DNA from 2 places in the Actinoplanes sp. NPDC048988 genome. Region 1 is predicted to be linked to the other one. Evidence: riboswitches for the same ligand, from Rfam matches in the RefSeq annotation. Region 1 holds a riboswitch; the other holds the start of a gene.

Region 1 (5,734 bases):
GTGCACCGCACCAAGGCCTCCGACCTGCGCATGGCCGCGGCCATGGAGCACCTGGTCGAGACGCCCGGCAAGCACGCGGTGACCACCGAGGGCCACCCCGACTGGCTGCGCACGACAGTGGCCTGCAAGCTGGAGCCGGGTCAGAAGCTGCGCGTGGTGAAGATCGCCGCCTACGGCTGGTCCTCGCACCGGTCGCTGCCGGCCGTGCGCGACCAGGTCGGCGCCGCGCTGGCCAGCGCCCGGCTCGACGGCTGGGAGGGCCTGGTCGACAACCAGCGCGAATACCTGGACGCGTTCTGGGACCACTCCGACGTCCGCGTCGAGGGCGACCCCGAGGTGCAGCAGGCGGTCCGCTTCGGCCTGTTCCACACGCTGCAGGCGGGCGCCCGGGCCGAGCAGCGCCCGATCGGCTCCAAGGGCCTGTCCGGCCCCGGCTACGACGGCCACACGTTCTGGGATGCCGAGACCTTCGTCCTGCCCGCGCTGACGTACACACAGCCCGGCGCGGCGGCCGACGTGCTGCGCTGGCGGCACTCGACGCTGGATCTGGCCCGGGAGCGCGCGCAGACCCTCGGCCTGCAGGGCGCCGCCTTCCCGTGGCGCACCATCCGCGGCCAGGAGTGCTCGGCGTACTGGCCGGCCGGCACCGCCGGCTTCCACATCGGCGCCGACATCGCCGACGCCGTGCGGCGGTACGTGCAGGCCACCGGCGACTACGACTTCGAGCGTGAGTACGGCCTGGAGCTGCTGGTCGAGACGGCCCGGCTCTGGCGTTCGCTCGGCCACCACGACCGGCACGGCCGGTTCCACATCGACGGGGTGACCGGCCCCGACGAGTACACGGCGGTGGTCGACGACAACATCTACACCAACCTGCTGGCGCAGCAGAACCTGCTGACCGCGGCCGACGCGGCCAAGCGGCACCCCGACCTGGCCCGCAAGCTCGGCGTCGACGACGAGGAGACGGCGAGCTGGCGGGACGCGGCGGCCTCGGTCCACATCCCGTACGACCGGGAACTCGGCGTGCACCAGCAGTCGGAGGGCTTCACCCGGCTCCAGGAGTGGGACTTCGAGAACACCCCGCCCGAGGCCTACCCGCTACTGCTGAACTACCCGTACTTCGACCTGTACCGCAAGCAGGTGGTCAAGCAGGCCGACCTGGTCATGGCGATGTACATCCGCGGTGACGCGTTCACTCCGGAGGAGAAGGCGCGCAACTTCGCCTACTACGACGCCCGGACCGTCCGCGACTCGTCGCTGTCGGCCTGCATCCAGGCCGTGATGGCGGCCGAGACCGGCCACCTCGAGCTGGCGCACGACTATCTGGGCGAGGCCGCCCTGATGGACCTGCACGACCTGCACCAGAACTCGCGGGACGGCCTGCACATCGCCTCGCTGGCCGGCACGTGGATCTCGCTGGTCGCCGGGCTCGGCGGCATGCGCGACTTCAACGGCCAGCTGTCGTTCGCGCCCCGGCTGCCCAGCCGGATCAACGCGCTGGACTTCTCTCTGCTCTGGCGGGGCCTGCGCCTGCGGGTGAACGTGACCCCCGAGGAGGTCACGTACTCGCTGCGCAACGGTGGCGGCTCGGCCCGGCTCGTGCTGCTGCACCACGGCAAGGAGGTCGAGGTCACCCAGGTCAAGCCGGTGACCGTGGCCAACCCGCCGGCCATCCAGGCCGGCCCGGCGCCGACCCAGCCCGCCGGGCGCGCCCCGGTGCGGCGCGCCACCGCTTAACCGAAAACGGCCCCCGGGGTTTCCCGGGGGCCGTCTTTCGCCTGTCTCAGAGCATCGACACGTGTACGTGGTCGGTGTGGTCGCTGGGACCGTGATAGGCGCGCCACTCGCCTTCCGAGGGGAACCAGATCTGCTTGTACCAGATCACGTAATAGATGCCGAGCCGGTCCGCGTTGCGGACCAGGAACGCCATCAGGTTGTTCCCGTACTCCTTCATGTCCGCGTTGTGCGCGACCGAGAAGCCGCTGTTCTGCAACGACCAGTCGCAGGCCCGGCCCTTCGGGTGCTCGAACGGCCCACCGTCGCGGTGACAGCCCACGAACCTGTTGAAGCCCGCCTTCTTCGTCTCTTTGTACATATTCAATGTACGGGCGGTGATGCATCCGCTGGTCGTCGGATCTTTCACGGTGCACGACTCGGGCGAGAAGCCGCCTTCGGAATTGCGCGGCGCGGGTTTGGCCTTCGGCGACTCGGCGAGGACGTGGCCCTGCGTGAGGCCTTCGCCGCCGACCAGGTTGAGGGCCTGGCTGGCCGCCTCCTTCTGCTTCTTCATCGCGACGAGGTTGGTCTGCTGCTTCTTGACCTCGGCGTCCAGTGCCACCTTGGACTTCGTGACCTCGTCGATCGCCTTGTTCAACTCGCCGAGCTTCCGGTCGTGCTCGGTGTTGATCTCCTCGAGCGACATGGCCCGGGCCAGGAAGTCGTCCGAGCCCTTGCTGCTCAGCAGGAAGCTGGCCGCGTTGAGCTGGCCGAACCGGTACTGCTGGTTGGCGATCGCGTTGACCTCGGGAATCAGCGCGTTGCGGCGGGCCTCAGCCGTCTTGATCTTGGCGGCGAGAGTCTTCTGCGCGGCCGTCGACTTCGCCACGGCGCCCTTGGCCTGGACGAATCGGCGGTTCGAGGACTCGATCAGCTCGTCGAGAGTCAGGTTCTGTTTGCCGGCCGACTCGTCCGGCGCCGCTGACGTGCCGTCGCCGGGCTCGGCGTAGGCCGGAGATATGGGTGACGCCAGGAAAGCGACAGAAACGATCGGCGCCAGGGCAAGCATCAGCCACCGGCGGGGTCGTACGGTCATGCAGGTTCCTTCCGGTTAACCGCCGACCGGGTTAGCTGACGGGTTCGGGACGGAAGCGATCCCTACCGCTGACGCGGATGCACCCCATGACTGACCTGGTTCCCCGGCTCGCCTCACGGCGATTGGGCGGTGGCCGCCGGCACCTCGGGGGCGGTGCCTGGTTAGGCGGACCGGCGGTCAGTTTACCCGAGAACAAGAGAGGCTTCAGGCCTGGCAAAACGTTATTCGCGTAGTCCACCTGTGACATTCAGTAATAGTGGCTACTGTGCGTCGCCATTCAATTGCTTCGCGTGCGATAACTGTCGATCGTTCGATGTCTTCGGTATGGTCGGTGCCGGTCCCCACCCCCCGGGGATCGCCGCCTAATCGTTTCCGGACGAGCCGGGGAACCAATCTTTCCGGGGTGAATCCGCGCCAGCGGTAGGGATCAACTTCCGTCCCGAACCCGTCAGCTAACTCGGTCGGCGGCCGACGGAAGGAACAGGTGTGCGGCAGAAGACTGTCCGGCGACGACTGGCAGCCACCATGGCGATGCTCGTCGCGATCTTTGGTCTCGCGTTAGCGGTGGCCGGCCCGGCGTCGGCCGCGCCGGGCGACACGGGCGACGACGGCGAGGGCGCCCCCAAGACCCTCATCCAGCAGCTCGAGGCCGCCTCCAAGGGGTTCGTCGAGGCCAAGGAGGCGCTGGACCGCTCGCGCAAGCGCCAGACCGAACTGGCGGCCAAGCTCAAGGAGCTCGACAAGCAGCTCGCCCCGCGGCAGGCGGCACTGGACGAGCTCATCCAGCAGTCGTACCGCACCGGGCGCCTCGGCCCGATGAGCGCGCTGCTGTCGGGTGGCTCGTCCGAGGGCTTCCTCGACCGGGCCGAGACGCTCGAGACGATCGCGGTCAAGGAGAACACGGCGGTGGCGGCGCTCAAGAACACCCGCGACGCCCAGCAGGCCGCCAAGGTCGCCATCGACACCGAGGTGCGCAACGAGCAGAAGCAGGTCGCGCTCATGGCCAAGCGCAAGGTGCAGGCCGAGGCCGCTCTGAAGGCCGCCAACACCGGCGGGAACGACAAGACCGGTCAGGACGCGCCGCAGGCCGGCGACAAGGCCGTCAGCTCCTCCAGCAAGCAGAAGGCGGGCGCGGCGCCGCGCGACTCCGACGGCTCGCTGCCCTCCGAGAGCTGCTCCGAGCCTGATCCCACCACGAGCGGGTGCCTGAGTCCTCGGACGCTCAATGCCCTCAAGCAAGCGCAAGCGGACGGCTTCACCCGTTATGTCGCCTGCTTCCGCGAGCAGAACAGCGGTGAGCATCCCAAGGGCAAGGCCTGCGACTTCGCCGCCGACAAGGACGGCTTCGGCGGCGTCGCCACGGGCGCCAGCAAGACGTACGGCACCAACCTCGCGAACTACTTCATCAACAACGCGGACCGGCTGGGCGTTCTGTACGTCATCTGGTTCGAGCGGATCTGGCTACCCAGTAGTGGCTGGAAGGCGTACACCAGAGGAAACGGCGACCCTTCCAGCGACCACACGAACCACGTGCATCTCTCGATGCGATGACATGGCTCCGCTTCGCTCCGCGGGCGATCGCCTTGTAACCGATGAGATGGGGCGCGATTTTCCGCCGTCCGCAAACCCCGCGGCCGTCGAAAAACCGAGCCCCATCTCATCGGCGGCGATCGCGGTGTTTTCGGGCTACTTCCGTACGAAGGTCTCGTACTCCTTCATGACGTCGTCAGTCGGGCCGTCGGCGCGGATCACGCCCGACTCGAGCCAGATCGACCGCTCGCAGGTGTCGCGGATCGACTGCTCGCTGTGGCTCACCAGGAAGACCGTGCCGGCCTCCTGACGCAGGTCGCGCACCCGCTGCTCGCTGCGCTTGCGGAATTTCGCGTCACCGGTGGCCAGCGCCTCGTCGATCAGCAGCACGTCGTGCTTCTTGGCGGCGGCGATCGAGAAGCGCAGCCGGGCCGCCATGCCGGACGAGTACGTCTTCATCGGCAGGGAGCTGAAGTCGCCCCGCTCGTCGATGCCGGAGAACTCGATGATCTCGGCCGTACGCTCCTTGACCTGGGCCGGCGTCATGCCCATGGCCAGGCAGCCGAGCTCCACGTTGCGTACCCCGGAAAGGTCGTTCATCAGCACCGCGTTCACGCCCAGCAGCGAGGGCTGACCGGCGGCGTAGATCGCCCCGCCGCGCTCGACCGGCAGCAGGCCGGCGATCGCCCGCAGCAGCGTCGACTTGCCGGAACCGTTGGTGCCGATCAGGCCGATCGCCTCGCCCCGGTAGGCGACGAAGCTGACGCCCTTGACCGCGTGCACCTCGCGCACGGCCCCGCTCTTCTTGCCCGTCACGATCCGCTTGAAGCTGGCCAGCGGGCTGTTCGCGCCCGGCGCCACCGAGCCGTAGATGCGGTAGACGATGTGCGCGTCGTCCGCGATGACCGTAGGAACCCGTTCGTCAGCCACGGCCGTAGCCTTTCTCTCCGCGCCAGAAGTACACGTACCCGCCGATGCCCACGAAGACCGTCCAGACCACCGCGTACGCCCAGAGACGCAGCGGCGAGGAGGCCAGCGTCACGTTCTCCATCAGGGCGTGCCGGATCAGCTCGATGAAGACGAGCATCGGGTTGGCTTCGACCAGGGCGAGCTGCCAGCCGCTGAGACGGTCGGAGAAGAACGTGACCGGGTAGAGGACGGCGGAGCCGTACATCCAGATCCGCATGATGTAGGGAATCAGCTGCCGGATGTCGGTGACCTTCGCGCAGAGCCGGGACACGAACAGCGCCAGTCCCGCGTTGAAGATCGACTGAAGCACCAGGGCCGGGATGACCAGCAGCCACTCCACGGTGATCGGCTCGCCGGTGATCAGGATGATCGCGACCAGCACGGCGACCGAGGCGATCATGTTGCGGACCTCGACCAGCGAGA
Region 2 (5,734 bases), on a different contig from region 1:
GCGGTCATGCTGCGGTCGCTGATCACCCCGGAAGATCAGGTCCGGTACGAGCGCACCCTGCTCGCCCTGGTCGCCGGCGTCAGCGAGGTGATCATCGACTGGATCACCCACGGCATGACCGGCGACCCGGACGAGCTGGCCGAGCACCTGACCACCATCGCCGTCGCACTGGCCGAAACCCTCCAGCCCGGCGGCGGCCTCCAGCCCAGCGGCGGCCTTTAGCCCGGCTGCGGCTTTCAGCTGGGCTTGCGCCCCACGATGACCGTCCGGGTGGCACGGACGACCAGGTCGTCGCGGGTCTTGATACCGGCCACGATCTCCTCGAGGGCCTTCAGGTCGTCAGCCGAAAGCCGATCCTCGAGCCGGTGCAGCCCGCGGCCCAGCGAGATCTCCGCGTAGCGGCCGGCCGCGGCCGGCAACGGCGGCCGCAGGTCGATGTCGAACCGGCGGTCAGCCTCGACGACGAAGCCGGCCTCGGCCAGCAGGGCCGGCCAGTCGGCGTGCATGTGCAGCCCATGCTCGGCCCGCATCTTGTCGAGTTCCGCGTTGAGGCGGCCCTCGAGGTCGGCCTCGGGACCGGCCGGCAGGAAGCTGGGGAAGGACTCGAGCTCCGCGACCACGAGGTGCCCACCGGGCCGCAGCACTTCGAGGGCCTGCCGCAGCCCGCGAACCGGGTCGGCCAGGTGGTGCAGCGAGGCCGAGGCCCAGATCAGGTCGGCCGGCCCGAGGTCGGGCCAGGGCTGGTCGAGGTCGGCCCGGACGGTCCGGATCCCGGGGTCGGTGGCCTGGATGTGGGCGAGCATCTCGTCGTCCATGTCGACCGCGACGACCTCGGCTCCCGGCAGCGCCCGCAGAAGCGCGCGGCTGCCCACACCGGTGCCCGCACCCAGGTCGATGATCTTCGGCTGGGCCGGGGCCAGCGAACCGACCCAGGTGATGACCTCGTTGTGGTAGTCGCGCAACACCTCGGCGTCGAGGTCAAGCAGCTCAGCGAAAGCGGTATGTGCCATGTCTCGAAGGTAGCCGCATCTTGCGTCAGCGACATAGCATCTTGCGTATGACGCAAGACGGCGAACTCGATGCCCTGGTCCGCCAGCGCATCCGGGGCCTGCGGATGGCTCGCGGCTGGTCCCTCGACGAGCTGGCGGCCCGCTGCTACCTGAGCCCGTCCACGCTCAGCCGCATCGAGACCGGCCACCGGCGGATCGCCCTCGACCAGCTGGCCCCGATCGCGCGGGCGCTCAGCATCACCCTCGACCAGCTCGTGGAGTCGGGCGCCGACGACGACGTGGTGATCCGCCCGCACCGCGACGAGGCTCGCGGCATCACGACGTGGTTGCTCTCCCACGAGAGCAACCAGACCGTGGCCAAGCTGCGGGTGACCCGTGCGATGCCCAAGGATCTGCGGGTCCACCCGGGCCGCGACTGGTTCACCGTGCTCTCGGGCACGATCATCCTGCGCTTGGGCGAACGCACCATCACCGTCCGCACGGGCGAGGCCGCCTCGTTTTCCACGATGGTCCCGCACGCGTTCGGCGCCCTCGACGGCCCGGCCGAGGTCCTGTGCGTGCTCGACCACGAGGGCGAACGCTCCCACCTGCTCAACCACGGCGACCATCACTGACGCTGGAACCGCGGGTGGAGATCTCCACGCCGGCGGCCCGAAGGCGCTCCACGAGCGTGTCGCCGAGCGCCGTGGCCGGGGTCAGCACGCCACCCTCACCCTTCGGCAGGTCGACGGCCAGGGCCAGGGCGCTCTCCCCCAGCATGATCGCCGTGCCGCTGTAACCGGGATCGTGGTCGTCCCGGAACCGGGCCGTGTAGTGGGCGCCCGTCGAGGTGCGGCCGAAGAGGTCGCAGGTGAAGTGCCCCTTGTCGCTGGACGGCCCCTCACCCGGTTTCGGTAGCACCCGGTCGATCACATATCGCGTCGGCGGGAGCATCAGACCCGCGACGAGGGCACCGAAGCCCAGCTTGACGCCGTTGGCGACCACCGGGGACACCAGGGGCGACGCGCCCACACTCATGAACTCCCGATAGCGGAACTCGCGCCCGTACGCGTAACCCCGCAGCGCATTGCTGCGCCGGACGACCCGCGTGTTGTAGGACGCCATGAAGAACGGCGCGAGTGTCCCCCGCAGCGACGGATGCACTCGCTCGCCCCGAACGGTGGCGATGTCGGACTGCCGGCCGAGGTCCGGCTCGGCGGCCCGGTCCGGGCTCAGCGAGTACGGGCCGGCCGCGACCCGCCTTTTCGCCGGATCCCTCTTGACGGTGTCGAGCTGATGGCGCAGCGAGTCGATGGTGCCGCCGCTGACCCCGCCGCGCAGGCTCGTCACCACCATCGCGGTGTCGGTGAGCTCGCCCGCGCCGTCACGGCGAACGGCCTCGCTCAGAACGTGCACCCCGAGGTCGGACGGGATCGAGTCGAACCCGCACGAATGCACTATCCGGGCACCGGTGCCACGGGCCACCTCGTGGTTGTCGTCAATGCTCTGACGTGCGAAAAGAACCTCACCGGTCAGGTCGAGATAGTCGGTTCCGGCCCGGGCGCAGGCGTCCACCAATGGCTTGCCGTATTTCGCGTACGGCCCCACGGTCGTGACGAGAATCCGCGTCGCCCGCGCGAGCCGGGCGACCGCGTCGGCGTCACCGGCGTCCGCGACCAGGATCGGCCATTCGACGCCGAGCCGGCGTTTCACAGCATCGAGTTTGCTTTCGGAGCGGCCGGCCAGCGCGATCCGAAGGCCATCGGGGGAATGTTCGGCCAGATGCCGTGCCACCAGCGCACCGACGAAGCCGGAAGCGCCGTAGACGACGATGTCGTGCTCGGTCATGGTTGCCAATTCTCCAACAAGCTCCACAAATGCGCGCGACACGATAACGTCGATCTCGCCTATTCCTATAAGAATCCGGCGGGTGCCCTTTCGCGGTCGCCGCCGGTCCGTACGGGCGGAACGCCGAATCCTGCCGCTGCCCGGCGGAACACATACTTACGGCATGGAGCGGGGGACCCGAGTTCTTCGGCGCTTTGGCGCGCCTCGGGGTGAAGCCGCGCACGCGCGGCCGGGCACCTCAGCCCGAACCCGACAGCTGACCTCGCAGGCGTGGAGGGTCTTTCGTCATGGCACAAATGTGCAAACCTGCCCGCGTCATGGTGGGCCTGGCCGCCGCAACTGTCACTCTGGCCGCCCCAGCAGCCCCGGCACTCGCTTCACCCCCGGCCGCCGCGCCGGCGCACGCCGTCGCGCTCGCCAAGGGCGGTTCCGTCAACTGGGACGCCATCGCCGAGTGCGAATCCGGCGGCAACTGGGGCATCAACACCGGCAACGGATACTACGGCGGCCTGCAATTCAGCCGCAGCACGTGGCGCTCCCACGGCGGACACCGTTTCGCTCGCACCGCCGACCAGGCATCCCGCGCGGAACAAATCCAAATCGCCGAGCTGGTCCGCCGTTCCCAGGGCCTGGGCGCGTGGCCGACTTGTGGCCGAAAGGCCTTCTCTACCCGCCAATATCGCAGTACAAACACGGTCACTCGCAAATCCACCGTCAAGGCTCCATCCACAGCGTCATCCACAGGCCGCTACTACGTGGTGCGCGCCGGCGACACCCTTGCTTCAATCGCCGCCAAGGCAAACGTGGAAGGCGGCTGGCGAGCCCTATACCGCCTGAATCGCGCCGCTTTGAACAGCCCGCATCGCATCTTCCCGGGTCAGCCTCTGGCGCTGTAATAGCTGCTCCCGGCGCCGGCGAATGCCTGATCGCCGGCGCCGGGATCACGACCGCGGAGTCTGGAATTCCGGCTGGTCGAGAACCCGCAGCCACGTGCCGTCGGGCTGGCGGCGCACCACCTGGGCTCGGGCGCCCGAGCCATCTCGCGGAGGTGTGGAGGTCAGGGCCAGCTCGCCGCTCAGCAGGGTGGGCAGCGGCTCCTCGGGCTCGACGGTGGGCATGTGTGGCAGGGCCTCCTCCCACATGCGCTGGATGGCGGCGCGGCCGACGGTCTGGCGTCCGGGCGGGTACGCCATCACGGCATCCTCCTCGTACAGCAGGGCGAGGCCTTCGGCGTCTTTGGCGTTGGCACGCTCGACGAACAGGCGGGTCAGGTCTTCGGGGCGCTGGGCCTTCTCTCGTTTCGTCATGCGTCCAGCCTTCTCGAGGCGGGATGAGAAGTCCAACGCATGGCTTTCATGGCAGCTAGAATCCGCAGTTATGGAACTGCGGCAGCTGGAGTACTTCGTGACGGTCGCCGAGGAAGCGAACTTCACCCGGGCGGCGGAGAAGGTGCACATCAGCCAGTCGGGCGTGAGTGCGCAGGTCAAGGCGCTGGAAAGCGAGCTCGGTGCGGAGCTGTTCGACCGTTCGGGACGAGTCGCCCGCCTCACCGAGGCGGGGGTGGCCGCGCTGCCGTACGCCCGGGCCGCGCTCGACGCCGCAGCCGACCTGCGCGAGGCCATCGACGAGGTGAAGGGCCTGGTTCGCGGGCATGTGACGGTCGGAATGGTGAGCGGCTGCGAGATCACACCGCTGTTCGCCGGGATCGCCGGCTTCCACGGCGAGCACCCGGGCATCGAGCTCGAACTGACCGAGGGCGACTCCCATGATCTCGTGGCCGGAGTCCGGGCCGGTGCGATCGACATCGCCCTGGTCGGCCTCGCCGGCGAGCCGCCCGAGCACCTGGCCACGCAGGTGATCAGCAGCGAGGGCCTGGTCGCGCTCTTTCCCCCGGACGAGCCCCGCGACCGCATCTGTCTGGCCGACCTCACGGCGTACCCCATCGTCACCCTGCCGCAAGGCACCGGGATCCGTGCCGCCTTCGACGAGGCCTGTCTGGCGGCGAGGTTGATCCCCGACGTCGCGCTGGTCGCGTCGGCGCCCGGGACCGTCGCCGAGCTCGCGTCGCGCGGCTTGGGAGTGGGAGTGCTGAGCGAGTCCATGGCGCCCGCATTTCCCCACCTCACCGCCATACCCATCGATAACGTGCCGATTCCGGCGCTGTTGGCGCTTGTTTGGCGCCGGCGCGCGAGTCCGGCGCTATCGGCCCTGCTCCCGCACCTGCGGCGGGCCTTCGCTGTGGACAACTCGGTCGCCGAGGGCGCCCCTGTGGATAACCGAAAGCCTCGATCGCCGGAACTCGATAACGTCTCGGCATGACTGAGACACCGCTCCGGCAACGGCTTCGAGAGGCGCTTCCACCCGCGATGAAGGCCCGCGATCGTGCCGCGATCGCGGTTCTGCGGGCGACGCTCGCGGCGATCGACAACGCCGAAGCAGTGCAGACCGATGAGGGTACGGGGGTGAGCCTGGCCATCGAGACATCGCCTGTCGGCGTCGGCGCGACCGAGGTGGCACGCCGAGTGCTGACCGAGGAGGACGTGAGACAGATCGTCCGGGCGGAGGCGGACGATCGGGAACGCGCCGCGACCGAGTATGCCGAGCTGGGCCGGCCGGAGCGGGCCGAGCAGCTGCGTGCGGAGGCCGGCGCTCTGCTCGCCCATCTGAAACCGGAGTGAGTCAGCGCAGGGCGAAGGCGTCGTACTGGATGCGCGCCGCCGGCACCCGCAGCGCCTCCAGTCGCTCCAACATGCAGTCCACCATGGACTGCGGCCCCGAGATGTAGAAGTCGTGATGGGGCCAGGGGCCACGTGCGGCGACGGCCTCCGCGACGTCGGCCGTCGTGCGCACGATCGTCAGCCAGGGATGGCGAACGGCCAGCCGGTCCAGCGGCTCGC

Evidence for each region. A riboswitch is a leader RNA that binds a small molecule or an ion and turns the genes downstream of it on or off. The one in region 1 is predicted to bind cyclic di-AMP.
Region 2: another riboswitch for cyclic di-AMP. It lies ahead of ACGFJ7_RS43040 (transglycosylase family protein); the one in region 1 lies ahead of ACGFJ7_RS38590 (hypothetical protein).

Annotation. Positions count from the first base shown of each region.
Region 1 is NZ_JBICTW010000018.1:140,296-146,029, reverse strand. It holds gene ACGFJ7_RS38600 (glycoside hydrolase family 65 protein) at 1-1,737, shown strand, start outside; gene ACGFJ7_RS38595 (hypothetical protein) at 1,784-2,812, opposite strand; cyclic di-AMP (ydaO/yuaA leader) riboswitch at 2,816-2,951, opposite strand; cyclic di-AMP (ydaO/yuaA leader) riboswitch at 3,162-3,295, shown strand; gene ACGFJ7_RS38590 (hypothetical protein) at 3,299-4,363, shown strand; gene ACGFJ7_RS38585 (ABC transporter ATP-binding protein) at 4,499-5,272, opposite strand; gene ACGFJ7_RS38580 (ABC transporter permease) at 5,265-5,734, opposite strand, start outside.
Region 2 is NZ_JBICTW010000024.1:68,667-74,400, reverse strand. It holds gene ACGFJ7_RS43060 (TetR/AcrR family transcriptional regulator) at 1-222, shown strand, start outside; gene ACGFJ7_RS43055 (class I SAM-dependent methyltransferase) at 237-1,010, opposite strand; gene ACGFJ7_RS43050 (XRE family transcriptional regulator) at 1,058-1,624, shown strand; gene ACGFJ7_RS43045 (saccharopine dehydrogenase family protein) at 1,602-2,837, opposite strand; cyclic di-AMP (ydaO/yuaA leader) riboswitch at 2,949-3,120, shown strand; gene ACGFJ7_RS43040 (transglycosylase family protein) at 3,125-3,733, shown strand; gene ACGFJ7_RS43035 (nuclear transport factor 2 family protein) at 3,779-4,144, opposite strand; gene ACGFJ7_RS43030 (LysR family transcriptional regulator) at 4,215-5,156, shown strand; gene ACGFJ7_RS43025 (hypothetical protein) at 5,153-5,515, shown strand; gene ACGFJ7_RS43020 (FAD-binding oxidoreductase) at 5,517-5,734, opposite strand, start outside.